3 regions of the Burkholderia mycopellens genome follow, and region 1 is predicted to be linked to each of the others. Evidence: riboswitches for the same ligand, from Rfam matches in the RefSeq annotation. Region 1 holds a riboswitch; each other region holds the start of a gene.

Evidence for each region. A riboswitch is a leader RNA that binds a small molecule or an ion and turns the genes downstream of it on or off. The one in region 1 is predicted to bind cobalamin.
Region 2: it holds a riboswitch for cobalamin, as region 1 does, so the genes downstream of both, ACPTTC_RS14345 (FecCD family ABC transporter permease) here and cobA (uroporphyrinogen-III C-methyltransferase) in region 1, are expected to answer to the same signal.
Region 3: it holds a riboswitch for cobalamin, as region 1 does, so the genes downstream of both, ACPTTC_RS20130 (CbtB domain-containing protein) here and cobA (uroporphyrinogen-III C-methyltransferase) in region 1, are expected to answer to the same signal.

The regions. Positions count from the first base shown of each region.
Region 1 is NZ_OZ183802.1:2,047,391-2,056,931, forward strand. Features, by position in the region: gene cobO (cob(I)yrinic acid a,c-diamide adenosyltransferase) at 1-473, opposite strand, end outside; gene ACPTTC_RS09435 (cobalamin biosynthesis protein) at 512-889, opposite strand; gene cobA (uroporphyrinogen-III C-methyltransferase) at 886-1,635, opposite strand; cobalamin riboswitch at 1,806-2,042, opposite strand; cobalamin riboswitch at 2,156-2,421, shown strand; gene cobW (cobalamin biosynthesis protein CobW) at 2,752-3,840, shown strand; gene cobN (cobaltochelatase subunit CobN) at 3,847-7,644, shown strand; gene ACPTTC_RS09455 (ATP-binding protein) at 7,641-8,717, shown strand; gene ACPTTC_RS09460 (vWA domain-containing protein) at 8,786-9,394, shown strand; gene ACPTTC_RS09465 (YaiI/YqxD family protein) at 9,485-9,541, shown strand, end outside.
Region 2 is NZ_OZ183802.1:3,090,043-3,099,583, reverse strand. Features, by position in the region: gene ACPTTC_RS14390 (c-type cytochrome) at 107-433, opposite strand; gene ilvD (dihydroxy-acid dehydratase) at 560-2,233, opposite strand; gene ACPTTC_RS14380 (LysR substrate-binding domain-containing protein) at 2,369-3,283, shown strand; gene lgt (prolipoprotein diacylglyceryl transferase) at 3,375-4,265, shown strand; gene ACPTTC_RS14370 (SIMPL domain-containing protein) at 4,377-5,117, opposite strand; gene ACPTTC_RS14365 (EVE domain-containing protein) at 5,297-5,758, opposite strand; RNA gene ssrS (6S RNA) at 5,830-6,011, opposite strand; gene ACPTTC_RS14355 (cell division protein ZapA) at 6,093-6,407, opposite strand; gene ACPTTC_RS14350 (ATPase) at 6,404-6,754, opposite strand; cobalamin riboswitch at 6,909-7,159, shown strand; gene ACPTTC_RS14345 (FecCD family ABC transporter permease) at 7,319-8,317, shown strand; gene ACPTTC_RS14340 (ABC transporter ATP-binding protein) at 8,314-9,129, shown strand; gene cobT (nicotinate-nucleotide--dimethylbenzimidazole phosphoribosyltransferase) at 9,182-9,541, shown strand, end outside.
Region 3 is NZ_OZ183803.1:389,458-398,998, forward strand. Features, by position in the region: gene ACPTTC_RS20105 (alpha/beta fold hydrolase) at 1-460, opposite strand, end outside; gene ACPTTC_RS20110 (DHA2 family efflux MFS transporter permease subunit) at 1,039-2,463, shown strand; gene ACPTTC_RS20115 (2OG-Fe(II) oxygenase) at 2,740-3,483, opposite strand; gene ACPTTC_RS20120 (inorganic phosphate transporter) at 3,797-5,389, opposite strand; gene ACPTTC_RS20125 (histidine phosphatase family protein) at 5,576-6,163, opposite strand; cobalamin riboswitch at 6,213-6,350, shown strand; gene ACPTTC_RS20130 (CbtB domain-containing protein) at 6,384-6,593, shown strand; gene ACPTTC_RS20135 (CbtA family protein) at 6,607-7,329, shown strand; gene ACPTTC_RS20140 (LysR family transcriptional regulator) at 7,352-8,260, opposite strand; gene metE (5-methyltetrahydropteroyltriglutamate--homocysteine S-methyltransferase) at 8,389-9,541, shown strand, end outside.

The DNA of each region.
Region 1 (9,541 bases):
TGCACCGCATCGGGCCGCGCGGCCAGCGTCGCGAGCACTTCGTCGAGCGGCAGGTATTCGTACTTGAGCACCGTGTTCAGCTCGTCGAGGATCACCATCCGGTAGTCGCCGCTCTCGATCATCCGGCGCGCCTCGTCCCAGCCCTTGCGCGCGGTCGCGATGTCGGCATCGCGGTTCTGCGTGTTCCACGTATAGCCGTCGCCCATCGTCACGAAATCGCATTCGGCCACCGCGCCGAGGAAGTCGCGCTCGGACGTGTGCAGCGCGCCCTTGATGAACTGCACGACGCCGAGCCGCATGCCGTGGCCGAGCACGCGCACCGCCATGCCGAACGCGGCCGTGCTCTTGCCCTTGCCGTTGCCGGTGTTGACGATCAGCAGGCCCTTTTCGTTGACGGCGGCGGCCTGCTTCTTCTCGTGGCCCGCGCGGCGGCGTTCGGTCATCCGTTGATGGGATTCGGCGTCGGTTTTCATCGGATTCGTCCTGTCGAAAGAAAGCGAAACAAAAGGGTTCAGAGCGGGCCGGCGAGTGCGACCGTCACACCGTCCCGGATGGATTTGGGGCCCAGCAGCCGGCCGTGCGGCGCCGCGAGCCGCGCGCACGGCTCGGCCACGCCCGCGACGCCGAAGCGGGCGAGCGCGGCATCCGACGGGCCGCTCGCGGCCAGTTCGGGACGGCGCGCGAGGTGCGCCGCGTCGAACGCGACGAGCGGCCAGCCGCGTCGCGCGCACAGCGTGCGCAGCGCGCGGGCACGCGCCTTGTCGGCGAGCGTGGCAACGAGCGCTGGTTCGGCGGCCGGGTACAGCGTCAGCGCCGCGCGGATTGCGGCATCGAGTTGCGCGGCCGTTGCGCCCGCACGGAAACCGATGCCGAGCGCGACGCGCATCATGCGCCGCCGCCGAGCGCGGCACGTACCGCGGGAGCGTCGGCGAACGCCGCGACGCGCCCGATCACGACGATCGCAGGCGAACCGATGCCGGTCGCGCCGACGCGTTCGACGAGCGTATCGAGCGTCGCGAGCGCGTGCCGCTGTTCGGGGCGCGTCGCATGCTCGATCGCCGCGCACGGCGTATCGCCGGGCAGGCCGCCTTCGCGCAGCGCGGTTGCAATCGCGTCGAGCCGGCGGATGCCCATATAGATGACGATCGTCATGCGCGTGGCCGCGAGCGCGTGCCAGTCGGGCTCGTCGGCGCCCGCGCCGTGGCCCGTGACGAAGATCACGCCCTGCGCGTCGCCGCGCTGCGTGACCGGGATGCCGATGGCGGCCGGCGCGGCGATACCCGCGGTGACGCCGTTCACGACTTCGACCGGGAATCCCGCCGCGCCGAGCGCGGCCAGTTCCTCGCCGCCGCGGCCGAACACGAACGGATCGCCGCCCTTGAGCCGCGCGACGCTGCGGCCCGCGCGCAGATGAGCGAGCATCGCAGCGACGATCGCCGCCTGCGGCGTCGACGCATGGCCGCCGCGCTTGCCGACGTGCTCGATGTGCGCATCGGCACGCGCATGGCGCAGTACGTCGGGATTCACGAGATCGTCGACGAGCAGCACGTCCGCCGCGCCGATCGCGTGGACGGCCTTGAGCGTCAGCAGGTCGGCGTCGCCGGGGCCGGCGCCGACGAGCCACGCGCGGCTCATCGGGCGCGGCACGGCGCGCACCGTGTCGAAACAGTGGAACAGGGCAGGCGGGCGGCGCGGCGGCGGCCGGCAGACAGGTCACGCATGGCGGATCGAACGAAGCCCGCGCGGACGCGGGCGGAATGCGCACCCCATCCGTCCCCCGCGGATCGGGCGTTCGGCGAGCGTCGGGCTCGCCCCTTGCGTCGGCCGGTATCCGGGCTGGCCGCTTGCCAGACCGCAGCCTTCCCGCCCGGCTGAAGGGCAGTGGCATCGTGGGCGGCATGGGCGCGTGCGCGGGGAAGCGCGTCGCGCGGGCGGCGTACCGTTGCGGGGACAGCACAGGCCGGGCGGCAGGCCGCCTCCTGTTTCCCGTTTAACTGCAGGCGCGGAATGCGCATGCGAGCACCGAACGCGGCGCTACGATAGCACAGCGATCCACCCGAACGAACCGCCGCGCACGGCTTCCAGCCCTGCGCGCCGGCCATCCGCAACCGGGCCGGGCGGCCCGCTTCGCCTTGACGCTCCCCGCACCGCCGCCTACACTCGCACGCGTTTTGGTGCTCGCGCGCGCCGCTCCGGTGCGCGCAGTTAAACGGGAAACAGGGCGCCCGCCTGCGCCGCAGTCGAGCCAACCTGTGCTGCCCCCGCAACGGTAAGCGAACGCGTCGCGCGCAAGCGCCACGCAACGCCGCTTCGCCGCATGCCGCGCGCATGCGGACGACCGCCACTGGATGCCGCGCGCATCCGGGAAGGCGAAGCGGCGTGTTCGTCAGCCCGGATACCGGCCTAAACATTGGGGTTCAGCGCCGCGGGGAGGCGGCGCATCGTCCACGGCCGCAGCAGGCCCGACGCCCGCATGTTGCCCGCTTCCTCCGCCGATCTGCCCATGCGCGAACCCGCGCCGGCCGTCGCGGGGAACGGCCGGCTGCGCGAGCCGGGCCGGCGGCAGCCGTGTTGGCATTCACGATGTCGACCGTTCGCAAGGAAGCACCATGTCCGATTCGTCGTTCCGCCCGCCCCGCGACTGTCCGTGCGGATCGCGCGGCGGCAGGCCCGCGATCCGCCAGATGAACTGCCACGCCGCCATCGACGCGACGATCCCGGCCTGATTCCATTTTCGACCCTGGACCTACCATGACCCTACGCAAGCTTCCCGTCACGATCGTCACGGGCTTTCTCGGCAGCGGCAAGACCACGCTGATGCGCCACATCCTGCAGCACGCCGAAGGCCGCCGCATCGCGGTGATCGTCAACGAATTCGGCGAGCTCGGCATCGACGGCGAAATCCTCAAGGGCTGCGGCATCGGCTGCGACGATGCCGACGGCGCGCAGGGCGAAGCGTCGGGCCAGCTCTACGAACTCGCGAACGGCTGCCTGTGCTGCACGGTGCAGGAAGAGTTCTATCCGGTGATGGAAGCGCTCGTCGAGCGCCGCGCGGACATCGACCACGTGCTGATCGAGACGTCCGGCCTCGCGCTGCCGAAGCCGCTCGTGCAGGCGTTCAACTGGCCGACGATCCGCAACAGCTTCACGGTCGATGCGGTCGTGACCGTGGTCGACGGGCCGGCCGCCGCAAGCGGCCAGTTCGCGGAAAACCCGCAGGCCGTCGACGCGCAACGCCGCGCCGATCCGAACCTCGACCACGAATCGCCGCTGCACGAGCTGTTCGCCGATCAACTGTCGTCCGCCGATCTCGTGATCGTGAACAAGGCCGATCTTGTCGACGACGCGGCGTTCGCGCAGATCGAAACCGCGATCCGCGACGAGATCCCGCCGCAGGTGAAGATCGTGCGCGCGACGCGTGGCGAGCTCGATCTCGCGATGCTGCTCGGTCTCGAATCGGCATCGGAAGCAACGATCCACCTGCGTCACGACCATCACGGCTCGGCCGACGACGGCGATCACGATCATCATCACGACGATTTCGACTCGGTGGTCGTGTCGGGCGACGCCGGCACGCGCGAAGCGACGATCGCCGCGCTGCAGCGCGTCGTCGAGGCGCACACGATCTACCGCGCAAAGGGCTTCGCCGCGCTGCCCGGCGCGCCGATGCGGCTCGTGATCCAGGGCGTCGGCCGCCGCTTCGACAGCTATTTCGACCGTCGCTGGCAGGACGGCGAAACGCGCGCGAGCCGCTTCGTGCTGATCGGCGAGGATCTCGACGCGGCCGCGCTGCAGCGCGCGTTCGATGCCGCGTGCGCGGCCGAACCGCAACAGGCGTAACGCACGATGCATCTGTTGCGCACCACGCCGGGCGGCTTCGTCGACGATACGCAGGGCGTCGTCCGGATCGACCAGCAGCCGGCCGACATCGTGATCCTGAGCTCGGCCGACACGACGCTGTCGCTGCTCGCGAGCGTCGTGCCGCATCTGCCGGCCGGCTTCCCGAGCGTGCGGCTCGCGAACGTCACGTTCCTGCGGCAGCCGGCGTCGGTCGACTTCTACGTCGACGACGTGCTGCAGCATGCGAAGTCGGTCGTGATCGATCATCTCGGCGGCGAGGCGTATTGGCCGTACGGGATCGAGCAGGCCGTGTCGCTCGCGTCGAAGCGCAATCTGCCGCTCGCGATGTTCTCGGGCGACCTGCAGGAGGACCCGAACCTCGTCGCGAAAAGCACCGTCGCGCCCGACCTGTGCCGGCTGTGGTGGCGCTACCTGCGTGAAGGCGGCGTGCACAACGCCGAGGCGCTGCTGCGCAGCATTGCATTCCACACGCTCGGCTTCGGCGACGAGCCCGAGCTGCCGCGCCCGCTGCCGGCCGCCGCGCTGTACCACCCGGCGCGCGACCGCGCGAGCGTCGACGACTGGCGGCCGCGCTGGACGCCCGGCGCGCCCGTCGTCGCGATCCTGTTCTATCGCGCGCACTGGCAGGCCGCGAACACGGCCGTGTTCGACGCGCTGGCCAACGCGCTCGTCGACGCAGGGCTGAATCCGCTGCCGATCGCGGTCACGTCGCTGAAGGACGCGGTGAGCCGCGAGGTCATCACGCAGCTCTGCGACACGCACGACGTCGCGCTCGTGCTGAACACGACCGCGTTCGCGGCCGGCGCGATCGATGCCGCCGAACCGGACGTGCTCGCCGGCGACGCGCCGGTGCTGCAGGTGATCCTGTCCGGCGGCAATCGCGACGCGTGGGTGGCCGACAACCAGGGCCTGCATGCGCGCGACATCGCGATGCACATCGCGCTGCCCGAGGTCGACGGGCGCATCGTCACGCGCGCGGTGAGCTTCAAGGGGCTCGCGTACCGCTGCCCGCATACCGAGGTCGACGTCGTGCGCTATCAGCCGGATGCCGAGCGGATCGCGTTCGTCGCGGCCCTCGCGCGCGGCTGGTGCCGGCTGCGCACGCTCGACCACGCCGACAAGCGTATCGCGCTGATTCTCGCGAACTATCCGCAAAGCGAAGGGCGGATCGGCAACGGCGTCGGGCTCGACACGCCGGCGTCCGCGCTGCGCGTGCTCGCGGCGCTGCGCGATGCGGGCTATGCGGTGGCCGACCTGCCGCCCGACGGCGACGCGCTGATCGCACGGCTCACCGAAGGCGTGACCAACGACACGGCCGTGCACGCGCTGCGCCCCGCATTCCAGAGCTTCCCGCTGGCCGACTACGTCGCCCGTTTCGCGCGGCTGCCGGCGGCCGTGCGCGACGCGCTGAACGCACGCTGGGGCCCGCCCGAAGCCGACCCGACGCTGCGGCAAGGGCGCTTCACGATCGCCGGCTGGCGCGCGGGCAACGTGTTCGTCGGCATCCAGCCGTCGCGCTCGCGCGGCGAGAACGATTACGCGAGCTACCACGACGCGGATCTCGTGCCGCCGCACGCGTATCTCGCGTTCTATTTCTGGCTGCGCGACGCGTATCGCATCGACGCGGTCATCCACCTCGGCAAGCACGGCAACCTCGAATGGCTGCCGGGCAAGAGCGTCGCGCTGTCCGACGCGTGCTGGCCCGACCTGACGCTCGGGCCGCTGCCGCACCTGTACCCGTTCATCGTCAACGATCCGGGCGAGGGCAGCCAGGCGAAGCGCCGCGCGCAGGCCGTGATCGTCGATCACCTGATGCCGCCGCTCACCCGCGCGGAAAACTACGGCCCGCTGCAGGATCTCGAACGGCAGGTCGACGAATACTACGAAGCGCTGATGGTCGATGCGCGGCGCGCGAAGCTGCTGCGCAAGACGATCCTCGCGACGATCGCCGAACATCGTTTGCATGACGAACTGAGCGTGTCGCCGCCGCGCGATACGGGCGACGAGGATGCGCTGCTCACGCGCGTCGACGCGTGGCTGTGCGAGCTGAAGGAAGCGCAGATTCGCGACGGTCTGCACGTGTTCGGCGTATCGCCGGCCGCGCGCCAGCGGCGCGACACGCTGCTCGCGCTCGCACGCTTTCCGGTCGGTGACGGCAAGGGGGCGCGGGCAGGGCTGATCGGGGCGCTCGCGCGCGATCTCGCGCTCGGCGACGATTTCGATCCGCTCGCGGCCGACTGGGCCGCGCCGTGGGCCGGCCCGCGCCCGGCGATCCTGCAGGCGCTCGACGCATCTCCGTGGCGCCATGCGGGCGATACGCGGGAGCGGCTCGAACAGCTCGCGCAGCAATGGCTGGACGGGCTGTGCGCAGATACGGATACCCATTCGACGCCTCCCGGCGACTGGCCGCACACGCTCGCCGTGCTCGAACGCGTGCGCGCGACGCTGCTGCCTGCGCTCGACGCGTGCGGCGGCGAGGAAATGCGTCAGCTGCTGCGCGGGCTCGACGGCCGCTTCGTGCCGCCGGGGCCGAGCGGCTCGCCGTCGCGCGGCCGCCCCGACGTGCTGCCGACCGGCCGCAACTTCTACTCGGTCGACACGCGCGCGGTGCCGACGCAGGCCGCGTGGGCGCTCGGCCTGAAATCCGCGCAGCAACTGATCGAGCGTCATCTGCAGGATCACGGCGACTATCCGCGCGCAATCGGCCTCTCGGTATGGGGCACGGCGACGATGCGCACCGGTGGCGACGACATCGCGCAGGCGTTCGCGCTGCTCGGCGTACGGCCGAAATGGGCGCACGGCAGCCACCGCGTGACCGACTTCGAGATCCTGCCGATCGAGATCTTCGACCGGCCGCGCATCGACGTGACGCTGCGCGTGTCGGGCTTCTTCCGCGACGCGTTCCCGAACCTGATGCACCTGTTCGACGCGGCCGTGCAGGCCGTGGCCGCGCTCGACGAGCCCGAGGACCTGAACCCGATTCGTGCGCGCATCGAGCGTGAACGCGAGACGTGGATCGCACGGGGCGTGGCACCGGACGAGGCGCGGCGCCGTGCCGGCTGGCGCGTGTTCGGCGCGCGGCCGGGCAGCTACGGCGCGGGCCTGCAGGACCTGATCGACCAGCGCCGCTGGCAGGCCGACGCCGATCTCGCCGACGCCTACCGCCGGTGGGGCGGCCATGCGTACGCGCAGAACAGCGCGGGCGACGCCGCGGCCGACGTGTTCGGCGAGCGGCTCGCGACGATCGACGTCGTCGTGCAGAACCAGGACAGCCGCGAGCACGACATCCTCGATTCGAACGACTACTACCAGTTCCAGGGCGGGATGACGGCGGCCGTGCGGCACCTGTCCGGGCAGCAGCCGAGCATCTACCACGGCGACCACGCGAACCCGGTCGCGCCGAAGATGCGCACGCTGCGCGAGGAAATCGCGCGCGTGATCCGCTCGCGCGTCGTCAACCCGAAATGGCTCGACGGCGTGAAGCGCCATGGTTACAAGGGCGCGGCCGAGATGGCGGCGACCGTCGACTACCTGTACGGCTATGACGCGACCGCGCGCGTGCTGTCCGACCACCAGTACGCGCTCGTCGCCGACGCGTACCTGTTCGACGACGCTACCCGCGCATTCCTCGAACGGCACAACCCGAAGGCGCTGCACGGCATCTGCGAACGCTTCGTCGAAGCGATGCAGCGCGGCCTGTGGCAGCAGCCGGGCGACTATCGCGACCGGATCGAGGCGGTCTGGCTCGCGAGCGAACAATTCCAGGAAGGGGGACGGCGATGACCGATCCGACGATGCACCGCGCCCGCGCGGTTTTTCCGTTTGCGGCGCTGGTCGCGCAGGATGCGCTGCAGCAGGCGCTGCTGCTGGCCGCGATCGACCCGTCGCTGGGCGGCGTGCTCGTGAGCGGGCCGCGCGGCACCGCGAAATCGACCGCGGCGCGCGGCCTCGCGGAGCTGTTGCCCGAAGGGCAGTTCGTCACGCTGCCGCTGTCTGCGAGCGACGAGCAGGTGACGGGTACGCTCGATCTCGCGCATGCGCTCGCCGAAAACGGCGTGCGCTTCCGGCCGGGACTCCTCGCGAGGGCGCATCTCGGCGTGCTGTACGTCGACGAAGTGAACCTGCTCGCCGACGGGCTCGTCGACACGCTGCTCGACGTCGCCGCGAGCGGCGTGAACATCGTCGAGCGCGATGGCGTGTCGCACGCGCACGATGCGCGCTTCGTGCTCGTCGGGACGATGAATCCGGAGGAGGGCGAGCTGCGTCCGCAACTGCTCGACCGCTTCGGTTTGATGGTCGAGCTGGAGAACTGCTTCGACGCCGCACAGCGCGAGCGGATCGTGAAGGCACGGCTTGCATTCGATCTCGATCCGGATGCGTTTCGCGCGCGCCATGCATCCGCGCAACGTGAGCTCGGCGACCGGATTCACGCGGCGCGCGCACGGCTGGTGGCGCTCGATTTCGACGATGCAGTCCATGCGCGCGTCAGCGCGCTGTGTATCGACGCGGCCGTCGACGGGCTGCGCGCCGATCTCGTGATGCTGCGCGCGGCGCGCGCGCTCGCCGCGCTGGAGCAGGCCGGCGCGGTGACGGTGTCGCATGTGGAGCGGGTGGCCGACGCGGTGCTGCGGCACCGGCGCCACGCGGGCATGCCACCCTCGTCCGGCGCGCCGCAACCGGGCGGCGAACGTGACGGTCACGGTGCGCCCGATGCGCGCGAGCGCCCCGGCGATCCATCGGGTGCGGCGAAGGACGATGCCACGCCGTCGCAGGGCGACTGGGGCTACCTGCCGCCCGAAGCGGCCGGGCTGCGCAACGTCAAAGGCGTCGTGCCGCTGCCGCTAAAAAAACGCTGAGCCATCGAGCCGGCGCCGCCGCGAACCTCGTTCGCGGTCCTCGATGGCCATCAGGCGCAGCCGTGCGCGTGCCGGGCACGGCGCGCGCCGGCACGGCCGTGGCGTGGCCGGCGACACTGGCCGCGAAACGCGGCGGCCCGCTGCATCGCGATCATCTGCGCTTCCGGAAACGCGCCGGCCCGCCGCACGCACTGCATTGCTTCGTGCTCGACTGTTCGGCGTCGATGCTGTCGCACGAGCGGCTCGCGTTGGCGAAGGGGCTGATCGTCGCGTATTTCGACCAGGCCGCGCGCGACCGGGTCGAAACCGCGCTGATCTGCTTTGGCGGCAACGGCGCCGCGCGACGCTTTGGCCCGGCCGTCCCGCGCTGGTGGAATGCACGCTGGCTCGAACCCGTCGAAGGCGGCGGCGGCACGCCGCTCGCGGACGGCATCGCGGCCGCCGCGCAATTGCTCGCGCGCGCGGCGCGGCGCGAGCCCGGCAAGCAGCGCTGGCTGTGGGTGCTGTCCGACGGACGCACGCGCGAGATGCCCGCGAAACCCGCGGCGGCCGATCACGTCGTGTTCGTCGACTTCGACGACGCGGCCGTGCGGATCGGGCAGGGCGCACGGCTCGCCGCTGCGTGGGGCGCGCAGTGGGTGATGGCCGATGCGCTGTGCACGGAGCTCGCAGGCTGATCGGGCCGATCGGGTCGAGTGCGGCGCAAGGCCGCGGCCGGCGGTGCGATATGATCGCCGCTTCTGCTTCTCCCCATTGGAAAACCCGCCATGCAAGTACTGGTCGATGCCGACGCGTGTCCCGCCGTCATCAAGGACATGCTGTTT
Region 2 (9,541 bases), 1.0 Mb from region 1:
TCAGTCAAAGCCGATGAAGCTACCGGCGACACTGCACGGGTAGCCGGGGCATGTCCGCCAGTTGGCGGAATCCGGCAGGCTGGCTATTCCTGCCGGGCCGTCCGGTTCAGCGCACCGACAGCACCCATTGCGCGAGCGTGTGGGCTTCGGTGTTCGTCAATTGCGTATTGGCGGGCATCGGCACGCTGCCCCATACGCCGACGCTGCCTTTCACGATCGACTGGGCAAGATAATCGACGGCGTCGCCGCGCGCCGCATACTTGCCGGCGATGTCGCGGAACGACGGCCCCATCAGCGGCTTGCCGATCGCGTGGCAGGCCAGGCAGTTCTTGCGCTGGGCAAGCGCGAGCCCGTCGGCCTGGTCGGCGCGCGCCGCCGCCGCGCTGCCGATTGCCAGCGTGGCGAGCAGGACGCGCAATATCGAGTGTTTCATGCGGTTCTCCGCCGGCGGGGACGGCCGGCTACATGGTCCGCGCATTATAAAAGCAAAGGGAACGCGCGTTTTGCGCGTTCCCGGGCGGCCATGTTTATTGGGGTCGCATTTTTTGATGCGCCCCCGTCACCCCGTGACGGCGCCCTGGTTCGCGGGCCGGGCGAGCGCCGCGAATTTCGCGAGCACGCCGCGCGTATAGCGCGGCGCCGGCTGTTTCCACGCGGAGCGACGGCGCGCGAGCTCGGCATCGTCGACGTTCAACTGCAGTAGCAGCCGGTGCGCGTCGATCGTGATCGAGTCGCCTTCCTGCACGAGCGCGATCGTGCCGCCGACGAACGCCTCGGGCGCAACGTGGCCGACCACCATGCCCCAGGTTCCGCCCGAGAAGCGGCCGTCCGTGATGAAGCCGACCGATTCGCCGAGCCCCTTGCCGATGATCGCGGACGTCGGCGCGAGCATTTCCGGCATGCCGGGGCCGCCCTTCGGGCCGAGGTAGCGCAGCACGAGGATGTCTCCGGCACGGATCCGGTCGCCGAGAATCGCATCCATCGCGCTCTGCTCGTCGTCGAACACCCGTGCCGGGCCCGTGATCACCGGGTTCTTCAGGCCGGTGATCTTCGCGACCGCGCCGTCTTCCGCGAGATTGCCTTTCAGGATGGCAAGGTGGCCTTCCTTGTACAGCGCGCGGTCGATCGGGAAGATCACGTCCTGGTCCGCGCGCGGCACGCTCGGCACGTCCTTCAGTTCGTCGGCGATCGTGCGGCCGGTGATCGTCATGCAGTCGCCGTGCAGCAGCCCCGCGTCGAGCAGGATCTTCAGCACCTGCGGAATCCCGCCGGCCCGGTGCAGGTCGGTCGCGACGTACTTCCCCGACGGCTTCAGGTCGCAGATCACCGGCACGCGCTTGCGGATGCGCTCGAAATCCTCGATCGTCCAGTCGACCTCGGCCGCGTGTGCGATCGCGAGGTAGTGCAGCACCGCGTTGGTCGAGCCGCCCGTCGCCATGATCACCGACACCGCGTTCTCGATCGACGCCTTCGTGATGATGTCGCGCGGCTTCAGGTCGCGCTTCACGGCCTCGACGAGCACGCGTGCCGATTCGGCGGCCGAATCGACCTTCTCCTGGTCGGGGTTCGCCATCGTCGACGAGTACAGCAGCGACATCCCGAGCGCCTCGAACGACGAACTCATCGTGTTCGCGGTGTACATCCCGCCGCACGACCCCGACGTCGGGCATGCGTTCTGCTCGACGCCTTCGAAATCCTCCTGCGACATTCGGCCCGCGGTGAATTCGCCGACGGCCTCGAACGACGACACGATCGTCAGGTCCCGGCCTTTCCAGTTGCCGGGGCGGATCGTGCCGCCGTACACGTAGATGCCCGGCACGTTCAGGCGCGCGAGCGCGATCATGCCGCCCGGCATGTTCTTGTCGCAGCCGCCGACGACGACCACGCCGTCCATCCACTGCCCCTGCACGCAGGTCTCGATGCAGTCGGCGATCACCTCGCGCGACACGAGCGAGTACTTCATGCCTTCGGTACCCATCGACATGCCGTCCGAAATCGTCGGCGTGCCGAAGATCTGCGGGTTCGCGCCGGCGGCCTTCACGGCCGCGACGGCCGCGTCCGATAGGCGCTGCAGGCCGGAATTGCACGGCGTGATCGTCGAATGGCCGTTCGCGATGCCGACCATCGGCTTGTCGAAATCGTCCTTCTGGTAGCCGAGTGCGTAATACATCGAGCGGTTCGGCGATCGGGCCACGCCTTGCGTGATGTGCTTCGAGCGACGGTTGTAAGCCATGGGGGACTCCATCGTTGTCTGGGCGATGCCGGTGAGCGGCGCGCCGGTTCGGATCAGTCAAGAATGGAGTTTCCGGATTGGGATGTCCAATATATTATTTGTCGCGTATTAAGTCGTTTTCCGAATGAAAAAGGTATGGCCGATTCGATTCCCGACCTGCGCCAGTGGCGCTATTTCGTGACCGTCGCCGACGAGCGTCATTTCGGCCGCGCGGCCGAACGCCTGTCGATGACGCAGCCGCCGCTGTCACAGGCGATCCGTGCGCTCGAGGATGCGCTCGGCGTCGCGCTGTTCGCGCGCACCAAGCGCTCGGTGGCGTTGACTGCGGTCGGGGCGGCGCTGCTGCCCGACGTGCGCCGGCTGCTGGCATCGGCCGATGCGTTGCCGCCGCTTGCGCGACGGCTCGCGCGCGGCGAGGCCGGCTCGCTGTCGCTCGCGTTCGTGTCGACCGCCGATTACGGGCTGCTGCCTGCGCTGCTGCGTGCGTTCGGCGCGCGCTATCCGCAGGTGCGGCTGCAACTCGCGGAGGCGACGAGCGACGTGCAGATCGACGATCTCGTCGCGGGCCGCATCGACGCGGGGCTCGTCATTCCACCCGTGCCGCCACGCCACGCGGCCGGGCTGTCGTACCTGCCCGTCGTGCGCGAGCCGTTGGTGGTGGCGATGCCGGCCGCGGCGAGCGATGCGCCGGAAGACGAGCCCGTCCGTCTCGCCGAGATTGCCGCGCTGCCGCTCGTGATCTTTCCGCGTCGTTTGGCGCCCGGCTTTTATGACATCATTACGGGCTGCTACGGCGCGGCGGGGGAAACTCCGCACATCGGCCAGGAGGCGATCCAGATGCAGACGATCGTCAGCCTCGTATCGGCCGGCATGGGCGTCGCACTGGTGCCGCAATCGCTGCGTAACCTGCGGCGCACCGGCGTGGTCTACCGGCCGCTCGCCGGTCACGCGCCGGTCGTCGAGACGGGCCTCGTGTGGCGTACCGGCGACGTGAGCCCCGTGCTGGCCGGCTTCATCGACGTCGTGCGCGCGCAGGCCCTCGCCACGTGACACGTGAACGATGACGCGCCGGTGCCGTCCAAAGCGCGGTGCCGTGCGTTTGCGACGGCCGTACCGCATTCGAAAACTTCTTCGCTAACCCATGATCATTCACCCGAATTTCGACCCCGTTGCGATCCATCTCGGGCCGCTGGCCGTGCGCTGGTACGGGCTCATGTATCTCGTCGGCTTCATCGCGGCGATCGTCGTCGGCCGGATCCGGCTGAAGTTGCCGCACGTCGCGGCACAAGGCTGGACCGCGAAGGACATCGACGACATGATGTTCTACGGCGTGCTCGGCACCGTGCTCGGCGGCCGGCTCGGCTATGTGCTGTTCTACAAGGCCGATTTCTATTTCTCGCATCCGCTCGACGTGTTCAAGGTGTGGGAAGGCGGCATGTCGTTTCACGGCGGCTTCCTCGGCGTGACGCTCGCGATGATGTTGTTCGCGTGGCAGCGCAAGCGCCACTGGTTGCAGGTCACCGATTTCGTCGCGCCGATGGTGCCGACCGGGCTCGCGGCCGGGCGGCTCGGCAACTTCATCAACGGCGAACTGTGGGGCCGCGTGACCGATCCTTCCGCGCCGTGGGCGATGCTGTTCCCGGGTGCGATGCGCGACGATGCGGCATGGTTGCCGAAGCATCCGGAACTCGTCGAGAAGTGGCATCTCGCCGACGTGTTCATGCAGTACCAGATGCTGCCGCGCCATCCTTCGCAGCTCTATGAAATCGCGCTCGAAGGCATCGTGCTGTTTTTCGCGCTGTTCTTCTTTTCGCGCAAGTCGCGGCCGATGGGCGCCGTGTCCGCGCTGTTCCTGATCGGCTACGGGCTCGCACGCTTCACGGTCGAGTTCGCGCGCGAGCCCGACGACTTCCTCGGCCTGCTCGCGCTCGGCCTGTCGATGGGGCAGTGGTTGTCGCTGCCGATGATCCTCGGGGGCATCGCGCTGATGGTCTGGGCGTATCGCCGTCGCGCGGCGCATGCCGCTGCATGATGCGATGCCGATGCACGTGCGATCGGCGCGTGCATCGACAACACGCACGCAAATGAAAAACGCCGGCCCTCGGGCCGGCGTTTTTCATTTCGGGCTGCCGTGCGCTGCGCGTTACTTCATCTGCACGGAGCCGTTGACCGTGACCGACACGGTGGCCTTGCCGCCTTCGACCGCGATCGGTGCGCTCATCTTTGCGCTGTCCATCGGCGCGGCGGCCATCGCCATCATGCGCGGGTACGGCTGCACGTTGCGGCCACCGCCGACGTTCACGTCGCGGATCGTGTAGCTGCTGTAACCGAATGCCTTCGCGGCTTCGTCCGCGCGGGCGCGGAACGACTTGATCGCCTCGGTCGTCAGCTTCTGTTCGGCCGCACGCTGCGCTTCGGGCGACAGCGAGAACTCGACGTTCGCGACCTGCATCAGGTTCGACAACTGGCCCGCAAGCTTCGACGCTGCAGCGAAATCGCGCGATTCGAGTGCGACCTCGGTGCGGCCGCGCCACGCGGAAATCTTGCCGTCGCGATCGGTGCTCGGGTACACGGAGAACGCGCCCGTGTGTGCGGTGACGCCCGATACGCCCTTCGCCTGTGACAGCGCTGCGTCGGCGCGCTGGTTCAACTGCGCGGTGAGGCTGCCCGGATCCTTGGCTTGCTGCTCGTAGAACAGCGTGATGTGGATGATGTCCTGCGGCACGTCGGCGCTGGCCTGCGACGACAGCGACAGCACGCCTGCCGGCTCCGGAAAGTGCGGGTTCGCGGTTTGCGCGTGAGCGGTGGTCGACGCGAGCGTCAGCGCGACGGGCACGGCGGCGGCAAGGGCGAGCGACAGCGCGAGTGCGGATTTCTTGGTCATTGTTGGACTCCTTGTGCGAGGGCGTGCACGCGGATCGCGCGTGCACGACGCGGGCGTACCGCGCGACGAAAAACGGCAGCCGGCCTGATCGGCCGACAGCGGTTGCTTAGGCCGCGCGAAAGCGCCGCGAGTTCCGTGGCGGCGGCGCGTACTGACCAGATTTGACCTTTGGCATGCGCCTACTTCATCAGCTTTTCGGTGATGAAGCGCCATTCGGCGCGCGTGACAGGCGTGATCGACAGCCGGTTGCCGCGTGCGAGCACACGCATGTCGGCGAGTTCGTCGTGTTCGCGCAGCGCGGCGAGCGGCACGAGCGGCGTTTTTTTCACGAAGCGCACGTCGACGAGCAGCCAGCGCGGCGCTTCCTGAGTCGACTTCGGGTCGTAATAGGGGCTTTTCGGATCGAACTGCGTGGGGTCGGGGTAGGGCGTCGACGACACTTCGGCGAGACCCGCGATGCCCGGCTCGGGGCAACTCGAGTGATAGAACAGCACGCCGTCGCCGATCTTCATCGTGTCGCGCATGAAATTGCGCGCTTGATAGTTGCGCACGCCCGTCCACGGCAGCGAGCGCTGCGGTGCGTTGGCGAGATCGTCGATGCTTGCTTCGTCCGGTTCGGACTTCATCAGCCAGTATTGCATGGATCGTGATCGACGCAGAAAGAGGCTGCTACAAAAGAAAACGGCACCGGGCTTCGCCCGATGCCGTTGGATAGGCCCCCGCCTTGGCCGCTAGGCCGGCATCCTGAACCTGAGGTTCAGAATTGGTCGCAGTTAGCAGCACTTCGGGTACATCAGACAGAGTGACGCGCGCGCCCGTGCTACAAATTTCCGCAACCGTGCACATGGCATTGGTTCAAGGAATATATGACCTTGGCGAACCAGGCAGGGAAGCTGACTGAACTGTGATTCGATGCGCCAATTTGACCACCGTTGATCGCCGAGATCAAGGGGAATCGACGCATCGATTAAAACGTTACTGCGTCTCGTGCTGTGCGAGCACCGCGCCGAGCTGTTCATTCATCTGGTGCATTGTACGACGGATTTCCTCCGCCGGAAATGCTTCACCGTGCCGCACGCTCGTTTGCAGCCGCAGCAATTCGGATGCGAGCGACAGCGCCGCCATCACGGCGATGCGATCGGTGCCGCGTACCGAGCTGTTCGAGCGGATTTTCGACATTTCGGCATCGACCCGCGCGACCGCTTCGAGCAGTGCCGCTTCGGTCTCGGCCGAGCAGGCGAGCCGATAGGCCTGACCGAGAATCGAGACTTCGATCTGCTTGGTGCTCATGCATGTTCTCCGTGGCTGGCCGCGTCATCGCCATCCGTACGCGCCTGCCCATCCAGCAGGTCGAGCTGGTTGTCGGCTTGCTCCGCACTTTTCGAGCGTGGCAGCTTTTCGAGAATCGCGTTCAGTTTCACCTGGGCGTCGTCGATCTTTGCTGACAGCGTGTCACGCTCGGCCGCAAGTGCATTGCGTTCATCGCGCAGTTGCGCGAGTTCCGCGCGGACAGCGTCCGCATCCGCGCGCAATTGCGCGACCTGCTCCTCGAGCGCGAGCCGTTCCGAGTGATAGCGCTTGTTCAGCGAAATCAGACGGCCAATATTTTGAGATAGGGTTTCGAGTTCGTTGAGCATTTGCTGCGTCCTCTAAAGACCCAGCATTTTAGCGCGGAATAACGCGCAATCCGACATCTGTAACGTTTCCAGTCGTAACACCCCTGCTTCTTGCCGCGAATCGGCGCGTCCCGTGCACGTCCGGACGCTTCCTTGACGCTCGCGCGACCCGCTCCTAAACTGGCGCCGCCTCGGTGCTCGCGCGTGGAACGCGCGGTTAAACGGGAAGCAGGGCGCGGGCGCCGGAAGCCCGCCAACCTGCGCTGCCCCCGCAACGGTAAGCGGCCGCGTCCCGTGACGCAGGCCGGCTCAAGCGCGTTTCGCGTGCAAGTCTTGCATGCGGACGCGGGCCACTGCGCGTCATCGCGCGGGAAGGCGAGCCGGACCGCCGCCAGCCCGGATACCGGCCGAGACGGGGAGCCCGCACGGGCTTCGTGACGCGCGGCCTGCGGGGAGGCGGGGCGCGCAACGCTTCACGGAACCTTCTTCGATGCTGACCCCAATCGTCCGCGCGGCGCTTACGTCACGACCGGCCGGCGGCCGCAAGCGGGGGCGCCGCACGTCGTGTGCGGCGCCGTGCGCGGCATGAGCGCCGCGCGCGCCACCGCGATCTGGGCCGCGCTGGCCGCGGCGGTCGCGTTGCTGTTCGTCGCGTCGCTGTCGATCGGCAGCGTGCCGATGTCGCCATGGCAGGCGCTCGCGTCGCTCGTGCCGCATGGCGGCGACGCGCTGTTCGCCGATATCGTCCGCACGTTGCGCCTGCCGCGCGCGCTCGCCGGCTTCGCATGCGGCGCGCTGCTCGCGCTGGCCGGTGCACTGCTGCAGGTGTTGTTGCGCAATCCGCTCGCGGAGCCGTACGTACTCGGCGTGTCGGGTGGCGCGGCCGGCTTCGCGCTCGTCGCGATGATCGCGGGCGGCGCGTGGTGGCTCGTCGATGCGTCGGCGTTCGCCGGTTCGCTCGTGTCGGTCGCGCTCGTGCTCGGTCTCGCACGCCGCGAGCTGTGGCGCGGCGAAGCGCGCGATGCGTCGCCGCGGCTGCTGCTCACGGGCGTCGTGATCGCGGCGGGGTGGGGCGCACTCGTCACGCTGCTGCTGTCGCTCGCGCCCGATGCACGGCTGCGCGGGATCATCTTCTGGCTGACCGGCGACCTGAACGGCGTGACCGCGCCGTGGTTCGCTTGGGGGGCGCTGTTGCTGGCCGCATGCGTCGCGCTGCCGGCCGCGCCGCAACTGAACGTGCTGCTGCGCGGCGATGCGACCGCGCTCGCGCTCGGCGTGCCCGTTGCGCGCCTGCGCGTGCGGATCTATCTCGTCGCGTCGCTGGCCGCCGCGGCCGCGGTGACGACGGCCGGCACGATCGGTTTCGTCGGCCTCGTCGTGCCGCATGCGCTGCGGCTCGCCTTCGGCAATGACCAGCGCATGCTGCTGCCGGCCGCGATGCTCGCGGGCGGCGGCGGCGTGATGGCGGCCGACCTGCTCGCGCGTACCGTGATCGCGCCCGCGCAACTGCCGGTCGGCGTGATGACCGCGCTGATCGGCGTGCCGGTATTCCTGTGGATGTTGTTGAGGAGGCCGATGCGATGACGGGAGCCGCACTGCATGCCACTGCCGGCGACATGAACTACGCGGCCGTCGGGCTGACGCTGAAGGCCGGTGCGCGCACGCTGCTCGACGGCTTTACCCGGGCATTCCGTCCCGGCGAGATCTGGTGCGTCGCCGGACCCAACGGCGCGGGCAAGACGACGCTGCTCGCGACGCTCGCCGGGCTGCAGCCGCCGGCCGGCGGGCACGTCGAGATCGACGGCCGGCCGCTTGCCGCATGGCCACCCGAGCGGCTCGCGCAGCGTCGCGCGCTGATGCCGCAGCAACTGCACGACGCCTTCAGCGCGACCGTCTTCGACACGGTGCTGCTCAACCGCTTTCCGTACCTCGGCGGCTGGGGATGGGAGCGCGACGGCGACCGCGCGGCCGCGCGCGACGCGCTGGCGACATTCGACCTGACCGGGCTCGCTTCTCGCGACGTGCTGTCGCTGTCGGGCGGCGAGCGGCAGCGCGTCGCGCTGGCCGCGACGCTGTGCCAGGACGCGCCGTTGATGCTGCTCGACGAGCCGCTCGCGCATCTCGACCTGCATCACCAGATCGATTGCCTGACCGCGCTGGCGGCATGGCTCGACGCAGGCCCGCGCACGGTGCTGTTCTCGTGCCATGATCTGAATCTCGCGCGACGTTTCGCGACGCATGCGCTGTTGCTCGACGGCCGCGGCCATGCGTGGGCCGGCCCCGTGCACGACGTGCTGACGCCGGAGCGCGCGAGCGATGCGTTCGGTTATCCGCTCGTGCTGATCCGCGAGAACGGCCGCGATGCGCTGCTGCCGGCGTGGCCCGAGCGACAATGACCTTTTCTTTTCCGATGCGCGGCGCACACCGCGCCAACGACCCGGCACTTCGATGACGACCCCAACCCACTTCCCGCCCGCGATCGCGCCGCTCGACGACGAACTGCGCAAGCGCCTGCAGCACGTGATCGACCACAAGACCAAGCCCCCCGGCAGCCTCGGCCAGCTCGAGGCGATCGCGCTGCAGATCGGCCTGATCCAGCACACGGAGCGGCCGGTCGTGCGGCGTCCCGTGATGATCGTGTTTGCCGGCGATCACGGGATTGCCGCCGAGGGCGTGAGTCCTTATCCGCAAGCGGTGACCGCGCAGATGGTCGCGAACTTCCTCGCCGGCGGTGCGGCGATCAACGCGTTCTCGGGCGTCGCGCAGAGCACGCTCGAGATCGTCGATGCGGGCGTCGCGTCGCCGCTG
Region 3 (9,541 bases), on a different replicon from region 1:
CCGCCGCATAGAACGGCAGCGAATCGACGATCACGAGCGGGCCCACAGCCTCGGGCGCCCTCAGTGCCAGTTGCATCGCCAGCACACCACCCAGGCTGTGACCGACCACAGCCACCTTCCGCAAGTGCCGCGCGTGCAGATAAGACAGCAGCTCGTCGCGCATGGCCGACAGAAAATCGGCCGGGCGCGGACCCGCCGCCGCACCGGCAAAGCCCGGCAACTGCACCAGCAGGCATTGCACCTGCGGCTGCAGCGCCTCGCAGGTATCGCGCCAGACCTCGGCGCTGCTGTTCAGGCCGGGGATCATCAACAGAGGGCGGCCACCGCCAACCACCTCGATCTGTATCTTGCCCGGCACCATCGCCGCATCGGTGGCCGCGTGTGCCGGATCCGGGCCGAGCACGGCCGTCGCCATGCCGACCATTGCCAGTCGGGCCAGGGCCTTCATCGCGTTCTTCATCGTCTGTCCTTGCGGATGGGTAACACTGGATGCGGCCAGCGTAGCGCTTGTCGCGAAGCCTCGATTGTGATTTCGGAGCAACGGCCGCTGGCAAGGGCGAGCGGTCGAAAGGCCGGGACCGGAATAGCGTCGAATGCGTCGGCTCGGGCCTCCGTTGTTCTCGAGCGATCTACAGCTCTTTGCTGCCAATATCTCCCGGCACGCGCTCCTTTACCTCACATCAATCGGCACGCCACCGAGTGCTCATTAACGTCAATCCGTCCATAGACAGTGCCGCAACGGCCGACGATGAGCGATGTTTTCAGAAAATGGCTGTCAATTAATACATCTTGGCGAAAGACCTCCTGGGCCATCCACTGATCCGTCAACACGTTGCGCCGATGTGATCATCGGCGCACACAGCGAACTCAGCCACAAATCGTCATGGAAATCTATGCGCATAAAGTCCATTCGCGAGACAGGCCTGACAGAGCGGGGTGCAAGCCCTTCGGGGTAATATCGCCATTCGTCCCGATTCCCGGCGCTTCCAGGCAACCGCGGGTGGTCGGTGTCCCCATATTCCGTCTCCCGCATCGTTCATGACTGACAGCCCTGCCCAAGGTGGTCGGACGACCGACTTCTTGCCGTATCTTGTCGCCGCGACGTTCTTCATGGAGTACCTCGACACGACCGTGATCGCGACCGCGCTGCCGCAAATGGCGCGCTCGTTCGGCGTCGGGCCGAACGCGCTGAGCCTCGGGATGACCGCCTACATGCTGGCGCTGGCTGTGTTCATCCCGATCAGCGGCTGGATCGCGGACCGCTTTGGCTCGCGTACGGTGTTCGCCAGTGCAATCGTCGTCTTTACCGGTGCATCGGTGCTGTGCGGGTTGTCCGAGGGCGTCGTGACGTTCACGGCTGCGCGCCTGCTGCAAGGCGTAGGCGGAGCGATGATGGTGCCGGTCGGGCGCATGATCGTCGTTCGCAGCACCGAGAAGGCGAAGCTAATGCGTGCGATCGCGACGATCACGTGGCCGGGCATCGTCGCGCCCGTCGTCGGGCCGCCGATCGGCGGCTTCATCACGACCTATGCGTCATGGCGATGGATCTTCCTGCTGAACGTCCCGTTCGGGATTGCAGCACTGGTCTGCACCTGGCTGATCGTCCGGAACACGCGGGCCGACGAGCAACGGCCGCTCGACTGGGGCGGCTTCGCGCTCGCTGGGGGCGCGCTGACTTGCTTGCTGATCGGCACCGAAGCAGCCGGCCAGCAGGACGTCCACTTCACGCGTGCGGCCGTCCTGGTGGGCGCGAGCGTGCTGTTCGGCATTGCCGCGTGGTGGCATGCGCGACGTTGCGCACATCCGTTGCTCGACTTCACGACATTGAAAGTGCCGACGTTCTCGGTGACGGTGATCACCGGGTCGATCACACGGATGGCCATCAATGCCGTGCCGTACCTTCTGCCGCTGCTGTTCCAGATCGGTTTCGGGCTGTCGCCGTTCCAGTCCGGCCTGCTGCTGCTCGCGAGTGCGCTCGGCAATCTCGGGATGAAGGCGGGAACGTCGTGGATTCTCGACCGCTTCGGCTTCCGGCGCGTCGCACTCGTCGACGTGACGATAGTCGGCCTCTTCACGATCGCATGCGGCTGGCTGACCGCATCGACACCCTTGGCGATCACGCTGTTCGTCGTATTCGTCTACGGACTGACGCGGTCGATGCAGTTCACGACGCTCGCGACGCTGGCCTATGCGGATATCCCGGCTCAGCAGACAAGCGCGGCCAGCACGCTATGGAGCGCTGCTCAGCAGATGACGATCGGGATGGGCATCGCGTTCGGTGCGTTGTCGCTGCGGCTCGCGGCGTTGGTGCGTGGCGATGCGGTCGGCATGCACTACGTGCTTGACGATTTCCGCTGGGCGTTCGTCGCGGCGGGCGTGCTCGCGTTGCTGACGTTGCCGGGCTACGCACGTCTTGCCTCCGATGCGGGCGACCGGCTGCGGGCAAATGTCGCGCGCGGATAAGCCCGGGTTTCCCGCCGACTTTGTGCTGCGGCAGGTGAGTGTTTCGGCTCGACGTTACTCACCTGAAACGTCGAGCCGTCGCGCGGCGATGCTCCGAAGGAAAGCGAAAACGGTCATCTGTCACAGCGGGTGAATGAACTGATCGCGTCGTGATGCCCATCCGCGAAGCGTCCTGATCGATCGCGCGCGATCGGCACGTCGGATGTGCAGCATTTCCCGCCCGAATCCGCCGCTGTGACGGATGGCATGACAGCGTCGTGCTCGTCCCGATCGCCGTCACTGTGCGTCATGGAAGATGATGCCGACCGTGTGGCGATGGCCGCTCCGAATCCGGCTGACGCCGTGGCGCAGGTTGACGCGATAGACGCCGCGCGTTCCCTGCACGGGCCTGCCGTGCACGGCGAAGATGACGGCGTCGCCTTGCGTCAGCGGCACCACTTCCGCGCGCGACTGCATGCGTGGCCGCTGTTCCGTCAGCACGAATTCCCCGCCGGTGAAATCGAGGCCCGGCGCCGACAACAGGATCGCGATCTGGAGCGGAAAGACGTGCTCGCCATACAGGTCCTGATGGAGGCAGTTGTAGTCGTCGGCGCCGTATTGCAGGATCAGCGGCGTCGGTCGTGTCTGTCCCGCTGCGTGGCAGCGATCGAGGAAGGTCGCGTGGTCTGCCGGATAGCGGATGTCGATCCCGAGCGCCTTGTTCCAGCGATTCGCGATTGGCGCGAGATGCGGGTAGGTCGTCGCACGCAGCTCGGCGATGATCGCCGGGAGCGGGTATGCGAAATACTTGTATTCGCCGCGCCCGAACCCGTGCCGTGCCATCACGACGCGCGAGCGATAGAGCGCATCGCGCGGATAGAGCGACGCGATCGTCGCGCATTCGCTTGCCGAGATCAGGCGCGGCACGCGCGCGCATCCGTGGCGATCGAGATCGGCATCGACAGTCGTCCAGTCGATCGCGTCGACGCGTTGCGCAATATCGAGCGATTCGACGGCAGGTTGCAGGTCGGCAATGTTCACGGGCGTACCTTGTTCGTCAGCAATGGGGCGCCATGCAGTCGCGCGAAATGCTTCGGCAACGTCGTTCGCACGGTTGAGTCCACGGTAAATCCACGGTAAATATTGATGAGCACAGTCTACGGATGTCCATGCACCGACGCGCTCCGGATCTTGCGCTTCAATTCGGGAAAGGCAGAGGGCGAGCGCTCGCGACGGCATGGACGCACCGGGCGCCTCGACGAGTCGAATGGGAGAAGCGGAGAAGCGGAGAAGCGAGGGCCGATTCTTCTGCAGCGGATAGCCGGCTCCTGCCGGCCACCCGCCGAATCACCGTTTACGCCACCGACCGGAACAGCCAATAGAGCCCGCCGGCAAGTACGATCGACGCGGGCAGCGTCAGCACCCACGCCAGCACGAGGCTGCGCACCGTGCCCCATTGCAGGCCCGATCCGTTCGCCGCCATCGTGCCTGCGACGCCCGACGACAGCACGTGCGTCGTCGACACGGGCAATCCGTACACGTCGGCCGCGCCGATCGTGAGCATCGCGACGAGTTCGGCCGATGCGCCCTGTCCGTACGTCAAATGCTGCTTGCCGATTTTCTCGCCGACGGTCACGACGATGCGCTTCCAGCCGACCATCGTGCCGAGGCCGAGTGCGATCGCGACCGCAACCTTCACCCACGTCGGAATGAACTTGGTCGCGTGGTCGAGCTGTTTGCGATAGTTGTCGATTGCGAGCTTGTCGTCGGCAGCGAACGCGGGTTGACCGGACTTCTCGATCAGGCGAATTGCTTCGGACACCAGATACATCGTGTTGCGCACGTTGTCGACGTCACGCTGCGGCACGGCCGCCATCGAGCCCGATGCGCCGACCGCGGTCGCGAGCGACGTGGACAACTGCTGAACGGCGGGGATCACGGCCGGCGTCAGTGCGCGATGCTGGACGTAAAGCTCGACGTCGGCGCGCGGGTTCGCGGACGGTGCGACGCCGTTCGTGTACTTCCCGAACGTCGCGGCTGCCTGGTTCGCGACCGCAACGAAGGTCTGTGTCTCGGCCGGCGTGACGGCCTTGTTCAGCGCGTAGGCGGTCGGCACCGTGCCGATCAGGATCAGCATGATGAGGCCCATCCCTTTCTGCCCGTCGTTCGAGCCGTGCGCGAACGATACGCCGGTGCAGGTCAGGATCAGCAGGCAACGAATCCAGAACGGCGGCGGCTGGTCTTTCGGCGGCTCCTTGTACAGCTCGGGAATCCGCACGAGGGTTTTCAGCACGAGCAGCAGTAGCGCCGCGCACAGGAAGCCGACGATCGGCGAGAACAGCAGCGACTTGCCGACGCCGAGCGCCTGGCCCCAGTCGACGCCGCTCGTGCCGGACGGCCCGTGCATCAGCTGATTCATCAGCCCGACGCCGATGATCGACCCGATCAGCGTATGCGAGCTCGACGACGGCAATCCGAAATACCAGGTCGCGAGGTTCCACACGATCGCGGCGATCAGCAACGCGAACACCATCGCGAAGCCCGCGCCGCTGCCGACCTGCAGGATCAGCTCGACCGGCAGCAGTTGCAGGATGCCGAACGCGACGGCGCCGCTCGAGATCATCACGCCGAGGAAGTTCCACAGGCCGGACCAGATCACCGCGACGTTCGGCGTCAGCGAGTGCGTATAGATCACGGTGGCCACCGCGTTCGCGGTGTCGTGGAAACCGTTGACGAATTCGAAGCCGAGCGCGATCAGCAGCGCGGCGCCGAGCATCAGGTACGGGAACAGCGATCCTTCGCGCATCGGCGACAGATCGTCGATCAGGTGCGTGGCGATATAGATCGCACCGATCGCGAGCACCAGCAGGAAGACGGCCAAGCCGAGCTGCCTGGTGCGCTCGACGGAACCCGAATTGTTCGGGGCAGACGAAGCAGGTTGATTCATGACGGTGTCTCGTAAGGGAACCGCGTCCGATCCTAGCTTCGGCTAGCAGTCAGTTTGATGACAGCAGGGAGTGCGAACGGTGTGTCTTACAGTGACGTAAGGTGAGCGTTGCCATGCAAGTGCGATTGCGACACGACACGTCGGCTTGTGTCGTGGTCGATATCGCGAACGCAACACGGCAGGAGGCTATGTGGCGGTGTCGCGCCGATCGTCGTCGGCGATCAACATCCATCCGTGCGGTGATGCGGCGAATGTCGTGCACGACAGCGGTGCGACGTCGATGCGGGTTGCCGCGTCGGGATCCATCCGCAGCGCATGCGCGATGGCCGCGCGAACGATCGGCGCGTGCGTGATGGCGACGATGTCGCGGTGGTGTTGCAGCGCGTTCAACCATGTGCCGACGCGGCGTATCGCTGCGTCGAACGATTCACCGCCGTGCGGCGACGCGGACGGATTGCCGATCCACGCGCCCAGTTCGTCAGGAAAGTCGCGCGCGAGGTCGTGCAGCCGCTTGCCGCGCCAGTTTCGGTAGTCGATGTCACGCAGTGCGTCATCGATGTCGGCATGCAGGCCGAGCGCATCGGCGGTCTGCACCGCACAGCGGGCCGGGCTGCACAGCACGAGCGCGCCGGTGATGCCTGTCCACCGGTCGCGCCGCGCCGCGGCTTCGGCGAGCCCGTGCGCGTCGAGCGGATCGTCGTCGGGAAACGCGCCGGTACGCATCGCCCGGGTCGATGCGTGTGCGATCAGGCGCAGCGAGGCATGCTGGTTCATGTCGTTTTTCGGATGATCCGGGACGGGGGTGTTCGTTCACCTGGCGCCGCTTCAATACGCGAACGTTCGCGCGTACAATTCGCCCGATACGAAACGCGGAAGCCGGTTCAATTCCGGCGCGGTCGCGCCACTGTAACCGGTGATCCATGATCCCGGAAGCCAGACCTGCCTTCGTACCCATCCAACATTTGTCGGGGCGCGATTCCCCTGAGGTGCATCCATGAGCGAAGCAGTGCTGAAGCCGGCGGTCGTGCCGGCGCCCATCCCCGTCCGTGAACTGTTGCCGTGGGCCGTGTTCGTCGGCCTGATCCTGTTGCTCGCGATTTATTTCGTCGGCGCGGAACAGGGGGCAACGTCGCTCGTGCCGGGCATGTACGTCCACGAGTTCGTCCACGACGGCCGCCATCTGCTCGGCTTCCCCTGCCACTGACGCGGAGTACACGATGGTCGGAAAGCTGCTCATGCGCGGGATGCTCGCAGGCATCGCCGCAGGCCTCCTGACGTTCGGTTTCGCCAAGATCGTCGGCGAACCGCAAGTCGATCAGGCAATCTCCTTTGAAGAAAAACTCGACGCCGCCAAGGGCGACGCGCCGGAACCCGAGCTGGTAAGCCGCCACACGCAGGCCGGCATCGGCTTGCTGACCGGCGTCGTCACGTACGGCGCGGCCTTCGGCGGGCTGTTCTCGCTGGTCTTTGCGTATGCCTATGGCCGAGGCAGCCGCCTCCCGGCGCGGCCGCTGGCCGCGTGGCTCGCGCTGGCGGCGTTCATCGCGCTCGTGATCGTGCCGAACATCAAGTACCCGGCCAATCCGCCGTCGGTCGGCGACCCCGACACGATCGGCTATCGAACGGGCTTGTTTTTCCTGATGATCGCGATCTCGATCGCGACGATGGTGTTCTCGGTCAACGTGCGCCGCCACCTGCTGGCGAAGCTCGGGCAATGGAACGCGTCGATCGTCGCGGGGCTCGTGTTCATCGCGATCATCGCGGCCGTGCAGCTCGGGCTGCCGTCGATCAACGAGGTGCCGGCTGCCTTCCCGGCAGTCGTCCTGTGGAAGTTCCGCGCCGCGGCGATCGGCATGCAGGTGATCATGTGGACGACGATCGGCCTGCTGTTCGGCGCATGGGTCGAGCGCGGCGAACGCTTCGGCATGCGCGCCGCCTGACGCGCATGGCAACGGGGGGCGCCTAGCGCAGCATGCGCGGCGCGCTCTTCGTCGATTCGCGCGCCAGCGCGACGAACGCGGCCAGATAGTCGATCGATTCATCCGCTTCACGGATGCCGAGGAAGATCTGCTTCGCGATCCCCTTCTTGCCAAGCTTGACCGGCACGACCGGCATCCGGTCTGCGTATTCGTCGGCAAGCCATCTCGGCAGCGCGGCCACGCCGCGTTCGCTCGCCACCATCTGCAGCATGATGTCGGTCGTCTCGATCGACTTGTGCCGCTTCGGCACGATTCCCGCCGGCGTCAGGAACTGGGTGTAGATGTCGAGCCGATCGGTTTCGACAGGATAGGTGATCAGGACCTCGTCGTTGAGCTGTTCCGGCGTCACGTATTCGGCGTTCGCAAAACGGTGTGAATCGGCGACCACCAGCACCTGTTCGTAGTCGAACACCGGGTCGAAGCGCAGGCCCGGCTTGTTCAGCGGATCGGGCGTCACAAGCACGTCGATGTCATAGCCGAACAGCGCGCCGATGCCGCCGAACTGGAAGCGCTGCTTCACGTCGACGTCGACGTCGGGCCAGCGCGACAGGTACGGCGACACGACCTTCAGGAGCCACTGGTAGCACGGGTGGCACTCCATCCCGATGCGCAGCGTGCCGCGCTCACCCTTTGCGTACTGCTTCATCCGCTCCTCGGCGAGCTCGAACTGCGGCAGCAGCCGGTTCGCCAGCTTCAGCAGATACTGCCCGCCCTGCGTGAGCCGCAGGCCGCGACCTTCCCGATTCCAGATCGGCGTACCGAGCTGCTGCTCGATTTTCCGGACGGTATGGCTGAGGGCCGATTGCGTGAGGTGCAGCGTATTGGCGGCCGCAGTCAGCGAGCCCTGGCGCTCGACTTCACGAATGACGACAAGATGGAATCGTTCCAGCATGGATTTCGCTCGCGCAACAGAAACATGAATGACTTTAATGGATGAATGAAATAATGCCATTTTATTTCATGATTTGAAATCCCTATCATGGCTACCGGACATTCAATTTCTCTTCTGGACGGAAGCTCATGGTCACGACCCACAACCTTGGTTTTCCGCGCATCGGCGCGAAGCGCGAACTCAAGTTCGGTCTCGAACGCTACTGGAAGGGCGAATCGTCGCGCGACGAGCTGAAGGCACTCGGCGCCGAGCTGCGCCGGCGTCACTGGAACGACCAGCGCGACCTGGGCCTGGCCCCGGTCGGCGACTTCGCGTTCTACGACCAGGTGCTCGACATGAGCTTCACGCTCGGCAACTTGCCGAAGCGCGTGCAAGGCTTCCACGGCGACGTGCTCGACAACTATTTCCGCGTCGCGCGCGGCCGTTCGGCGCAGTCGGCGGAAGAACATGCCGCGTGCTGCGGTGGTGTCGCGGCCGGTGAAATGACGAAGTGGTTCGATACGAACTACCACTACATCGTGCCGGAGTTCCACGCGGACACGAACTTCTCGCTCGACCCGTCGCGCCTGCTGCAGCAACTGGCGGAAGCGCAGGCGCAGGGCGTGGCCGCGAAGCCGGTGATCCTCGGCCCCGTCACGTACCTGTGGCTCGGCAAGGCGAAGGACGATTCCGACCGCCTCGCGCTGCTGCCGAAGCTGCTGCCGGTGTACGGCGCGCTGCTCGACACGCTGACCGCGCAGGGCGTCGAATGGATACAGGTCGACGAACCGATCCTCGTCACCGAACTCGACGACGAATGGCGGCAAGCATTCAAGACCGCGTACGCGGCGCTCGAAACGCGCCGGATCAAGGTGCTGCTCGCGACGTACTTCGGCCAGTTGCAGAGCAATCTGGCGCTCGCGAGCTCGCTGCCGGTCGACGGCCTGCATGTCGATGCGATCAACGCACGCGACGAAGTCGACGCGCTGGTACGTGAACTGCCGGCCGAGCGGGTGCTGTCGGTGGGCGCGATCAACGGCCGCAACATCTGGAAGACGGACCTGAACGCGACGCTCGACTGGCTCGAGCCGCTCGCGAAGCAACTGGGCGATCGCCTGTGGCTTGCGCTGTCGTGCTCGCTGCTGCACGTGCCGGTCGATCTCGCGAGCGAGGAGAAGCTCGACGCGGAAATCCGCTCGTGGCTCGCGTTCGCGCTGCAGAAGCTCGACGAGCTGAAGGTGCTCGCGACCGCACTGAACGAAGGCCGTGACAAGGTGGCCGATGCGCTGGCCGCGAACGCCG